3 regions of the Shewanella sp. ECSMB14102 genome follow, and region 1 is predicted to be linked to each of the others. Evidence: predicted binding sites of a transcription regulator. Region 1 holds the regulator's gene; each other region holds the start of a gene.
What was found. Region 1 encodes NrdR, which represses ribonucleotide reductase genes. Its sites were predicted from a motif close to AAACACNANATNTNGTGTTT; they were not measured.
Positions count from the first base shown of each region.

Region 2: nrdD (anaerobic ribonucleoside-triphosphate reductase) is a predicted target of NrdR. The motif match lies at 2,020-2,039, and genes of this name have one in related genera.
Region 3: nrdA (class 1a ribonucleoside-diphosphate reductase subunit alpha) is a predicted target of NrdR. The motif match lies at 1,916-1,935, and genes of this name have one in related genera.

Region 1 covers NZ_JWGX01000023.1:6,109-10,344, forward strand. The annotation lists gene ettA (energy-dependent translational throttle protein EttA) at 1-164, opposite strand, end outside; gene glyA (serine hydroxymethyltransferase) at 393-1,646, shown strand; gene nrdR (transcriptional regulator NrdR) at 1,756-2,208, shown strand; gene ribD (bifunctional diaminohydroxyphosphoribosylaminopyrimidine deaminase/5-amino-6-(5-phosphoribosylamino)uracil reductase RibD) at 2,249-3,373, shown strand; gene RC73_RS08535 (riboflavin synthase) at 3,374-4,030, shown strand; gene ribBA (bifunctional 3,4-dihydroxy-2-butanone-4-phosphate synthase/GTP cyclohydrolase II) at 4,112-4,236, shown strand, end outside.
Region 2 covers NZ_JWGX01000002.1:194,727-198,962, forward strand. The annotation lists gene rssA (patatin-like phospholipase RssA) at 1-928, shown strand, start outside; gene RC73_RS00885 (hypothetical protein) at 1,106-1,855, shown strand; gene nrdD (anaerobic ribonucleoside-triphosphate reductase) at 2,065-4,182, shown strand.
Region 3 covers NZ_JWGX01000004.1:76,298-80,533, reverse strand. The annotation lists gene nrdA (class 1a ribonucleoside-diphosphate reductase subunit alpha) at 1-1,755, opposite strand, end outside; gene RC73_RS01595 (HAD family hydrolase) at 2,240-2,908, opposite strand; gene ubiG (bifunctional 2-polyprenyl-6-hydroxyphenol methylase/3-demethylubiquinol 3-O-methyltransferase UbiG) at 2,913-3,623, opposite strand; gene gyrA (DNA topoisomerase (ATP-hydrolyzing) subunit A) at 3,982-4,236, shown strand, end outside.

The sequences.
Region 1 (4,236 bases):
AGACCTGCCATGATTTTCAACAGGGTGGATTTACCCGAGCCGTTGAGACCCAGGACACCAATTTTGGCGCCGGGGAAGAAACTCAATGAAATATCTTTGAGGATCTGCTTTTTGGGCGGCACTATTTTGCCGACCCTCAGCATGCTGTATACAAACTGAGCCATATTGTTTCTCTGTTGTCCTGAACTGAGTTTTCCTAAACTGGCGGCAGTTTACCAATTTGCCAGGGCTCCTGCCAGATGCGGCCGGATAGCGGCACCATTGTTCAGCAAATGAAACATAGTCATCTGCTGACACAAGGATTTTCATCATCCTGCGACTGGGATATTTGTCACACTCAGAGTAGAATACCGCGCAACCCTACCAATAAGATTTGCCAGCTGGAGTGACAGATGCTGAAGAAAAGTATGAACATTGCCGACTATGATCCTGAGCTGTTCAAGGCGATTGAGGATGAAACCCGTCGTCAGGAAGAGCACATTGAGCTGATCGCCTCCGAAAACTACACCAGCCCCAGAGTCATGGAAGCCCAGGGCTCACAACTGACCAACAAGTATGCCGAAGGTTATCCAGGCAAGCGTTATTACGGTGGTTGTGAGTATGTCGATGTGGTGGAGACTCTGGCAATTGAGCGTGCCAAGCAGCTGTTTGGCGCTACTTACGCCAACGTTCAGCCACACTCAGGTTCACAGGCCAATAGCGCGGTTTATATGGCGTTGCTGCAACCCGGCGATACCGTACTGGGGATGAACCTGGCTCACGGTGGTCACTTGACCCACGGCTCTCCGGTTAACTTTTCCGGCAAGCTGTACAACATCATCCCTTACGGTATCGATGAGTCCGGCAAGATTGACTACAGCGAACTCGAAACGCTGGCGCTGGAACACAAGCCCAAGATGATCATCGGCGGCTTCTCGGCCTACTCAGGCATAGTTGACTGGGCCAAGCTGCGCGAAATCGCCGACAAAATTGGCGCTTACCTGTTTGTCGATATGGCCCACGTGGCCGGTCTTATCGCTGCCGGTGTTTATCCTAACCCTGTGCCGCACGCCCACGTGGTGACTTCGACCACTCACAAGACGCTGGCCGGTCCCCGCGGTGGTGTGATTCTGTCGGCTGCCGACGATGAAGATCTGTACAAGAAGCTGAATTCCGCAGTATTCCCGGGCGGTCAGGGTGGTCCTCTGATGCACGTTATCGCCGGTAAAGCCGTGGCCTTCAAAGAAGCACTGGAGCCGGAATTCAAGACCTATCAGCAGCAGGTGGTCAATAACGCCAAGGCCATGGTTGAGGTGTTCCTCGAGCGCGGTTACAAGATAGTTTCCGGCGGTACCAGCAACCATCTGATGCTGGTGGACCTGATTGGCCGTGAGCTGACCGGTAAAGAAGCCGACGCCGCTCTGGGCCGTGCCAATATCACAGTCAACAAGAACTCAGTGCCTAACGACCCCCGCTCACCCTTTGTGACCTCCGGGGTGCGTATCGGTACACCGGCCATCACTCGCCGCGGTTTCAAGGAAGCCGAAGCCCGTGAACTGACCGGCTGGATCTGTGATGTGCTCGACAATGCTCACGATGACGCCGTTATCGAGCGCGTGAAGAGCCAGGTGCTGGAACTGTGCGCTCGCTTCCCTGTTTACGGTTAACCTTTTCAAGGGAATAGGATAAACTTCGATGGCCGCTGAATTCAGCGGCCATTTTTGTTCCTGCCATTTAGCAGCAGCCGCTGCCGGCAACTGAGCACCAGGAGGCATAATGCATTGTCCATTTTGCAGTGCGACGGATACCAAGGTGATAGATTCCAGGCTGGTGGCAGACGGTCATCAGGTGCGCCGTCGCCGGGAATGTACTCTGTGTCATGAACGCTTTACCACCTTTGAAGGTGCCGAGCTCGTCATGCCCAGAGTGATCAAGCGCGATGGCAGCAGGCAACCGTTCGATGAGGATAAGCTGCGCGGCGGTATGCTGCGCGCCGCCGAGAAACGTCCGGTTTCCATGGATAAGATTGAAGAGGCGATCAGCAAGATCAAGTCCACCCTCAGAGCCACAGGCGAGCGGGAAGTGACCTCGGAAATGATCGGCAACCTGATGATGGATCATCTTATTGAGCTGGATAAGGTGGCCTATATTCGTTTTGCCTCTGTGTATCGTGCCTTTGAAGATGTGTCAGAGTTTGGTGAAGCGATTGCCAAGCTGGAGAAAAAATAGGCTGTCAGTCACAGCCAACTGTTAAGTAACGGAAACCCCCATGTGGTCCAATACTGATATCGCCATGATGAGCCGCGCCATAATGCTGGCTCGCCGTGGCCGTTATACAACCCGCCCCAACCCCAATGTCGGCTGCGTCATCATAGATGCCGATGGCAAGATTGTCGGCGAAGGCTGGCATCAGCGTGCCGGTGAGCCCCATGCCGAAGTACATGCCTTGAAAATGGCCGCTGACAAGGCCCGCGGCGCTACTGCCTATGTCACCCTCGAACCCTGCAGTCACTATGGTCGCACCCCGCCCTGTGCCGAAGCCTTAATTAAACATGGCCTCAAGCGGGTGGTGGTGGCTATGACAGATCCCAACCCTCAGGTGGCCGGCCGAGGTATCGGCATGCTGCAGGAGGCCGGGGTTCAGGTGCAGAGCGGTCTCTTGGCTGAGCAGGCCAGAGCGTTGAATCCGGGCTTTTTATCGCGGATGGAGCGAAATCGTCCCTGGGTCACCCTCAAACTGGCGGCGAGTCTCGATGGCAAGACGGCACTGGCCAACGGTGAGTCCAAGTGGATAACCGGCCCCGAGGCGCGCCGCGACGTGCAAAGGCTCAGGGCCCGCAGCTGCGCTTTGCTCACCGGCATTGAAACCGTATTGGCCGATGACCCTTCCTTGAATGTCCGGCACTCTGAGCTTGGCAGCCTAGGTGAAACCCTGAGTGAGCAGGAGCTTATTCAACCGCTGCGAGTGATACTCGACAGTAACTGCCGTATGCCGCTCGATGCCAGGTTATTGAAAATTGTCAGCCCGGTACTCTTGGTCAGCTGCCGCCCCTATGAGGATGAGTTCCTGGCCGCTTTGCCGCCTTATGTCACCACTTTGGTGTTGGCCGGTGAAGACAACAGAGTCGATATCACAGCGCTGCTGCAACACCTGAGCCAGAGCTGTAATGCGGTGTTGGTCGAGGCCGGGGCAACGCTTTGCGGCGCCTTTATTAGTGCCGGTTTGGCCGATGAGCTGCTGCTCTACCAAGCCCCGAAACTGCTTGGCGCCGCTGGCCGAAACCTGCTGGCCTTGCCCAACTATCAGCAGATAGCCGATACCCCGGCGATACGGGTAACAGATCAACGTAAGCTGGGCAATGATACCCGGCTTACTCTCAAGATAGGTGATTGAATGTTTACCGGAATAATTGAAGCTGTCGGTACAATACGGGCCTTGGAGCGCCGTGGTGATGATATTCGTCTGACGGTGGCCAGCGGCAAGCTGGACCTTGGCGATGTCCAATTGGGTGACAGCATTGCCACCAACGGTGTGTGTCTGACCGTGGTTGAACGCCTGGCGGATGGTTATGTGGCCGATATTTCGGCTGAAACCGTTAGCCTCACCGGCTTTGACCGCTACAGTGTCGGCGCCAAAGTTAACCTGGAAAAGGCGGTCACGCCCAGCACCCGCTTGGGCGGGCACTTGGTCAGTGGCCATGTGGATGGTATGGCGCGGGTCATCAGCGTGACCCCAAGGGGCAAGGCGCTGGAGTTTTGGCTCGAGGCGCCTGCTGAGCTGGCCCGTTACATTGCCCATAAAGGCTCCATTACCATAGATGGTGTCAGCCTCACGGTCAACGAAGTCGATGGCTGTAATTTCCGCCTCACCATAGTGCCCCATACCGCCAGCGAAACCACTTTGCTTGATCTGCGTCCCGGAGTTCAGGTGAATCTGGAGGTGGATCAGATAGCCCGCTATCTTGAACGTTTAATGCAGCATAAAGAGGAAGGGCAGCCGAGCGAAGGCGTGACTCTGGCTATGCTCGCCAAGGCCGGTTTCATGCGCTAGATGTGCGCAAGCACACTGGTTATCGCGCGCTAACAGGTTAGAATTCATTGATTACACAGAACAAGAGATAAAGGTCTTACAATGGCGCTACACAGTATCGAAGAGATCATCGAGGATATTCGTCAGGGCAAAATGGTTATCCTGATGGACGATGAGGACAGGGAAAACGAGGGCGACCTCATCATGGCGGCGGAGAAGGTCACCCC
Region 2 (4,236 bases), on a different contig from region 1:
CTGTATCGGAGTTGCTCTTGGAAGCGGCGCCGCCAAAGGATGGGCCCATATAGGTGTACTCAAAGGCTTGGCAGCAATGGGAGTAAAGCCAGATAAGGTGGCCGGTTCATCTATAGGTGCCCTGGTCGGTGCGGCTTATGCCAATGAGCGCCTCGAAGAGCTGGAAGACTGGGTGCGCAGTTTTTCCAGCTGGGATGTGTTGGGGTTGATGGATATTAGTTGGGGTAAGGGCGGACTCATCAGTGGTGATAAGGTATTCAGTGCCATTCAAGATCGCATCGGTGATCTCCTGATTGAAGAACTTAAATATCCTTTTACTGCCGTGTCAACCGACCTCTACTCAGGGCAGGAGATCTGGTTCCGTCAGGGGGATTTACGCCAAGCCGTCAGAGCTTCCTGTTCCATGCCGGGGATCATGTCGCCAGTGCGTCAGGGGCATCGCTGGCTGGTGGATGGCGCTGTGGTGAATCCCATTCCTGTGTCTGTGGCCAGAGCTATGGGCGCGAGTTTGGTGATAGGCGTCGATTTGCATGGTCATAGGCGCGAGCAACTGCAAGTGTTGCCGGTGGCGCTTAATAGCGAAGAACCTTCATTGCAGAGTAAAGTGGCGGAACACTCCTCTGAGAGTGGTTTTATGGATCTGTTGGCCAAGGGCAAGGATTATATTTCCGGCCTGACCGACAAGTTCTCTCTTGGCAATAAGGCTGAACCCGGTATGTTGGCTGTGATGTCACAGTCGATGGATATTCTGGAGCAGCGCCACAAGCGCGCGCGTTTAATGGGAGATCCACCGGATATCTGTATTGTACCTAAGGTGTCGGATATAGGCACTATGGAGTTCCACCGTGCCAGTGAAGCCATTGCCGCCGGTGAGAAGGCGGTGCAGCAGGCCTCGCATCTGATTGATGCGGCGTTGGGGCGTCTCTGAAGCAGGCGCTTTTTATTAATGCTTGGTGTGGGCACATTTTCTGCGGTGTGGGCACACTTTCTGCATAGTTCAGCACATCATTAGCATCAAGGCGCTCAAAGGGCGTTTTTCTGACATTTCTCAAGCAATCTTGTCTTAAAAACAACCAATAGAACGTCGATATGACGGAAAACTGACATGCAGCCAATCCATTCTTCTGTTGATCCCAGATTGTCCGGGGTCGATGCCTATGGCGTCAACAATCGTTTGACCAGCGGCAGCGGCCTCTCGGTTGTCGACACTGAAACTGTCAGTGACAACAAAAGCAAGGGCTCAACCTCGGCAAATATAGGGCAGGACAGCATATCTATCTCCAACGATGGCAAAAGAGCCGCACGGGTGCAGGAGTTGGCCAAGGAGTTTTTCGGCTCAGGCCAGTTCAGCAGTGCCGATTTGCCCAAGCTGTTGGCGCGCCTCGGCGAGGAAGGGCTGTTGTCTGAAAGTCAGATGGTCAAATTGCAGGGCAATGGCCTGATGGGAGTTGATACCAAGGATAACGTCAGCCTCAAGGAGTTTATTCAAGGCCAGATTGGTTTGCTCAGACAACAGGCCAGCCAAAGCCCTTTGCTCAATGCACTTGAGGGAGCGGACAGTCTTATGGGCAATATGGGGATGATGTATACCCCATCGAGCTCTTTGGCGGCCAACAAGGTGGCGGCTCAGTTGGATGCCGTGCTCAAGGGCGAAAACCAAACTGCCAAGAGCGCAGAGAGCGGCAATGGCAGCAGCAAGCTAGCGGCCAAGGTCGACTCCGCACTGCAAGAGCCGCAACTGTTATCCCGGCTCAGTGGTGTCAGCGCGCTGATGCGCACCGCTGCAGCCATGGGCAGCCAGCAGCAGGGCAGTGGGCAAATCAACAGTTATCTGGCCTTGGTAAAGAGGTACTGACTAGCGGCCGTTTGGAGCCCGGTCAAGGGAAAAATCTCCACAAGTTGTGCTCGTCGGCACTAATCCCATAGTGTTGTTCATCCTCTTCAATACCATGATCCAGATCATGGTATTGAAGAGCGATTTGTCGCTTAATCTCCACATATAGTGCTTGGTTAATAAAACACCACTATATATGGTGTTAAATAAACAACATGGAGATTAAAGAAATGCCGGTAGTGATTAAGCGGGACGGGTGCCGTACTCAGTTCGACGAAACAAGGATAAGGGATGCGGTGCTGGCGGCCTCTAGCCACTGCGGTATAGAAGATGCGGACTATGCGGCCACAGTTGCAGCTTTGGTCACCCAGGCGGTAACCGACAAGGCCGAGGTCAATATCCAGGAGTTGCAGGACAGGGTAGAAAATCTATTGATGGAAGGGCCGTACAAGCAAGTGGCCCGTAGCTACATAGAATATCGTCATGACAGAGATATCTGCCGTGAATCCAGCAGCCGCCTGAATCTGGAGATCCGCGGCCTGGTCGAGCAGAGTAACGCGACCTTGCTCAACGAAAATGCCAATAAAGATTCCAAGGTGATCCCCACCCAGAGGGATCTCTTGGCCGGTATTGTCGCCAAACATTATGCTAAACATCATATCCTGCCCAAGGATGTGGTTGCCGCCCATGAGGCCGGTGAGATCCACTATCACGATCTCGACTATTCACCTTTCTTCCCTATGTTCAACTGTATGCTGATCGATCTCGGTGGCATGTTGACCCAAGGGTTCAAGATGGGCAATGCCGAGATTGAAACGCCAAAATCCATCTCGACTGCCACTGCAGTTACCGCGCAGATCATCGCCCAGGTCGCCAGCCATATTTATGGCGGCACCACAATCAACCGCATAGATGAAGTGTTGGCCCCCTTTGTGGCCAAGAGCTACGACAAGCATTATCAAACGGCGCTCAAGTGGGGGATTACCGATGCCAAGGCGTTTGCCACAGAGCAGACCAAGAAAGAGTGTCACGACGCCTTCCAGTCGCTGGAATATGAGGTCAATACCCTGCATACCGCTAATGGTCAGACGCCTTTTGTTACCTTCGGTTTTGGTTTGGGTACCAGCTGGGAGTCACGGCTGATCCAAGAGTCTATTTTGCGGATCCGTATGGAAGGCCTTGGCAAGAACCGTAAAACAGCGGTTTTCCCCAAGTTGGTGTTTGCCATTCGTGATGGTATTAACCACAAGGCCGGCGACTGCAACTACGATATCAAGCAGTTGGCGCTCGAATGTGCCAGCATCCGCATGTATCCGGATATTCTTAACTATGAGCAGGTGGTCAAGGTTACTGGCTCATTCAAGACTCCTATGGGTTGCCGCAGTTTCCTTGGCACCTATGAGGAAAACGGCGAGCTGCTGCATGAAGGTCGCAACAACTTAGGCGTCGTCAGCCTGAACCTGCCGAGGGTGGCGTTGGAGGCCAAGGGCGATGAAGCCGAGTTTTATCGCATTTTGGATCAAAGGCTGGAGATGGCCCGCAAGGCATTGGATACCCGCATCGAACGCCTGGCCAACGTCAAGGCCAGAGTGGCGCCCATTCTCTATATGGAAGGGGCTTGCGGCGTGCGCCTGCGCGGTGATGACAACATTGCCGAAATCTTCAAAAATGGCCGAGCTTCCATCTCTCTGGGCTACATTGGCCTGCATGAGACAATCAATGCGCTTTATGGCACAGACACTCATGTGTTTGACGATGAAGCATTGAGGCAGAAAGCGGTTGCCATAGTGGCTCACCTCAAGGCGGCCACTGTGCGTTGGAAAGAGGAAACCGGTTATGGTTTCAGTCTCTACAGCACACCGAGTGAGAGCCTGTGCAGCCGATTTGCCAAGCTGGATGTCAAGCGTTTTGGCCTGGTTGATGGTGTCACCGATAAGGGCTATTACACCAATAGTTTCCACCTGGATGTAGAGAAGAAGGTGAACCCTTACGACAAACTCGATTTTGAACAGCCGTATCCTGAGCTCGCCAATGGGGGGTTCATCTGCTATGGCGAATACCCGAATATGCAGCACAACCTGGAAGCGCTTGAGAATGTCTGGGATTACAGCTATAGCCGGGTGCCTTACTATGGAACCAACACACCGATAGATGAGTGTTACGACTGTGGCTTTACTGGTGAGTTTATCTGTACCAGCAAGGGCTTTACCTGCCCCAAATGCGGTAATCATGAGCCCAGTCGGGTGTCTGTGACCCGCAGGGTTTGTGGGTATCTTGGCAGCCCGGATGCCAGACCCTTTAATCACGGTAAGCAGGAAGAGGTCAAGCGTCGGGTTAAGCACCTCTAACGAAAGGAAGATGTAAAACAGTACTCTGTGTACTTACGCTTGCATTTTTGCCCC
Region 3 (4,236 bases), on a different contig from region 1:
CCGCTTGTAGGTATCTACCGGCATGATCCCCTGAGAATAAGTGGTCTCATGGAACAGCGGGCAGGCACCCAGCTCTTTGGCCAGATTCATCGAGGCTTTGAGCAGGTAGTACTGTATGGCTTCAAATGTTTTGTGAGTCAGGCCGTTGGCGCTGCCATCAGAGTATTTCACGCCGTTCTTGGCCAGATAGTTGGCGAAGTTGATGACCCCGATACCCAGAGTGCGGCGGTTCATCGATGCCGTCTTGGCAGCGGGAATAGGGTAGTCCTGGTAATCCAGCAGGTTATCCAGGGCGCGCACGGCCAAATCGGCAAGGCCTTCCAGTTCGCCCAAGTCTTTTATCGCACCCAGGTTCAGCGCTGACAGAGTACAAAGGGCGATTTCGCCATTGGGATCGTCAATGTTGTTCAGTGGCTTGGTTGGCAGGGCAATCTCAAGGCACAGGTTGGATTGACGCACAGGGGCCACTTCGGCGTTGAAGGGGCTGTGGGTGTTACAGTGATCCACGTTCTGCACATAGATGCGACCTGTGGAGGCGCGCTCCTGCATCATCAGCGAGAAGAGCTCGACCGCTTTAAGGGTCTTCTTGCGAATGCTCGGATCTTGCTCATATTTCACATACAGGCGTTCGAATTCGTCCTGATCGGCAAAGAAGGCATCATACAAGCCGGGAACGTCCGATGGGCTGAACAGAGTGATATTTTGGCCCTTGATCATCCGGTGATACATCAGCTTGTTGATCTGAACGCCATAGTCCAGGTGACGGATACGGTTGTCTTCAACACCACGGTTGTTTTTCAGTACTAGCAGCGATTCAACTTCCAGGTGCCAGATAGGGTAGAACAGGGTTGCAGCACCGCCGCGAACGCCGCCCTGGGAGCAGGATTTCACCGCAGTTTGGAAATATTTGTAAAAAGGCAAACAACCTGTGTGGAAGGCTTCGCCGCCACGAATAGGGCTGCCCAGGGCGCGAATACGGCCGGCGTTCACACCGATACCGGCTCTCTGGCTGACATATTTGACGATGGATGAGGCCGTGGCATTGATAGAATCCAGGCTGTCATCACACTCGATCAGCACGCAAGAGCTGAACTGACGTGTCGGCGTACGCACACCGGACATGATAGGGGTCGGCAGAGAGATCTTGAAGGTAGAAACCGCATCATAAAAGTCTTTGACATACTGCAGCCGGGTTTCTTTCGGATAACGGGCAAACAGACAGGCGGCGACCAGAATGTAGAGGAACTGGGCACTTTCGTAGACTTCATGAGTCACACGGTTTTGTACCAGATACTTGCCTTCCAGCTGTTTGACGGCAGCATAGGAGAAGTTCATGTCGCGCCAGTGGTCGATATAGCTGTCGAGTACATCCAACTCTTCACGGCTGTAGTCTTCCAACAGATGCTTGTCGTACTTGCCCATGGCAACCAACTTGCTGACATGATCAACCAGTTTTGGCGGCTCAAACTGACCAAAGGCCTTCTTACGCAAATGAAAAACAGCAAGGCGGGCGGCCAGGAACTGATAGTCCGGAGAGTCGGGAGAGATCAGATCGGCTGCGGCCTTGATAATGGTTTCATGGATGGCTTCAGTGGGAATACCATCGTAAAACTGCAGGTGAGAACGTAACTCCACCTCGGAGACCGAGACGTTGTTTAATCCTTTGGCTGCCCAGGTGATAACGCGATGGATCTTATCGAGATCTATGGTCTCGCGTGCGCCACTGCGTTTGGTAACTGTCATAGTGCTATTCATTGAAGATAGGCCTTGGTTGTAATATCTGTGACAATGACGCGTCGGCGTCATTAAACCTTCCCTTGTAAAACAATCAACCGAACAGTTAACGACGGCGGCCCGAGTGGGCTCTGTTAACCGGGAGTTTTCAGTGCAAGACTAGTATGTTTGATTGCGACTGATACACAAGATATGGTGTTTTTCTATATCTTGGATAACAAGATAGTGAGGTATGGCACTTTTTGCAAGCCTGAGTTTTGGGTATATCTTGTGGATATCTTGAGGATATTGAGTGGCCGATTCCGCAAAGCTGCATCATTGCTGGCGCACAGTCGTCATGGTTAAAAATCAAGCGATCTCACTCAAGGTGATCGACTGCTAAAATAAGCAGCGATCCGCGATCTTGCGCAGATCCGCTCGGTTAAAGTAGCATCCGGACTGCGACTTTCACTAAGGCCTTGTCCCCCCGGGAAAACAGTGCCGATTTAGCGTTTTTCTTACCTTGTTACCACAATGGCAGAGACATTACTGCCTGTGGATGGTTCAACTGCCAATCTGCGCCCCAGTCTGCCGGTTTATCCTCTGCCGCCAGATATCCCCACATGGCGATGGCAGAGGGCATATTAACCGCCTGCGCCGCGGCTATGTCGCGCTCTGCATCGCCAAGATAGAGAATACGTTCAGGAGCGCAGTTAAGCTGCTGGGCCCCCAGTAACATAGGAGCCGGGTGGGGCTTGCGATAGAGGGTAGTATCGGCACTGATCACAGCATCAAAGCGTTTAAGCAGCCCGATGCGCTCTAACAAGGGACGGGTAAAACGCGCTGGTTTATTGGTGACAATCCCCAGCGGCATAGCTCTTGAACGGGCACTGTCCAGCAAGGCTTCTATGCCTTCAAACAAACAGGCTTTTTGGCCGTTGACCGCATCATATTCCCTGAGCATCGCTTGCCGGAGATGCTCCTGCTCTTCGGCTGAGGCTTGGGGCACGGCGGCTTGCACCATGGCAAGCGAGCCGTGAGAGGCCAGAGTGCGCAAAAGTTTGCGCTTATCTTCTATCGATACCCCATGGGATGCCAGCGCCAAGGCCAGCGCTTCGGTCAGGTCCTCGGCGGTATCCACCAAAGTTCCATCCAAGTCGAACAGAATCCCTTGAAACGGCAGCTTAGGCGTCATGGCATCAGTCCTGGCGCTGACAGGCAATCATGTAGTTGACGTCAACGCTCTTGGTGTAACTGAATACGCCACTCAAAGGGTTGTATTTTATGCCCAGCGCGTCACGACACAATAGTTCAGTGTTTTCTGCCATGGCGATTAACTCGGATGGGCGGATAAACTTACTGTGGTCATGGGTTCCGGCCGGCAACATTTTCAGTACATACTCGGCACCGAGTATGGTTTGCACCCAGGACATGATGTTGCGGTTAATGGTGGAGAAGAACACCCAACCACCGGGCTTGACCATATCGCAACAAGCCTGGATCACAGATTGCGGATCCGGTACATGCTCGAGCATTTCCATACAGGTAACTGTGTCGTAATGCCCCTGATGATTCTGGGCATGCACTTCGGCAGTTTCTTGCAGGTAGTCTATGCTGACGCCGGCTTCCAGCGCATGCAGCCTGGCGACTTCCAACGGCTCAAAACCCATATCCAGCCCGGTGACCTTGGCGCCGATGCGGGCCATGCTCTCGGAAAGAATGCCGCCGCCACAGCCGACATCCAGCACCAGTTTGTCAAAGATACCGCCGGATTGGGCATCTATATAATTAAGGCGCAGTGGGTTGAGTTCATGCAGCGGCTTGAATTCACCGGCAGGATCCCACCAACTGGCGGCCATACTTTCAAACTTGGCAATTTCCTGAGGGTCGACATTGGGTTGAGAAGACATATTCGGACCTGAAACAGCAATATTAAGGATGCGCCTATTATAACCATATAAGCCATAGGGAAGGGCAGTATAAATTGGCGCCTCAATGTGATCGGCGGCACTAAAGGCCAAAAGCTGGACAAAATATCAGCAAGATTCGGTTTTTGATGATAAAAACAACAACGGAACTCATGTCTATGACAGTGATATCAGCCCCTGCTCGCGACTTGTATCATGCCCTTGGCGTTTTTGGCTGCAAAGGCGGCTTTAAGGACTTCCGACATTAAATAACTGTGTTAGAATGCCAAATCACGTTTGTTGGGCTCGACAATGACACGGATTACAAGTTGTCAGCTAATTTAAGGGGATCGAGCAGTTTATGACTGATCTGGCTTTATCAATTTCGCCAATAAATATTGAAGACGAACTAAAGAACTCCTATCTGGATTACGCCATGAGCGTTATCGTCGGGCGGGCATTGCCAGACGTACGCGATGGCCTCAAGCCGGTGCATCGCCGCGTACTCTTTGCGATGAACGAGCTGAAAAACGATTGGAACAAACCCTATAAGAAGTCGGCACGTGTTGTCGGTGACGTGATAGGTAAGTATCACCCTCATGGTGATAGCGCCGTA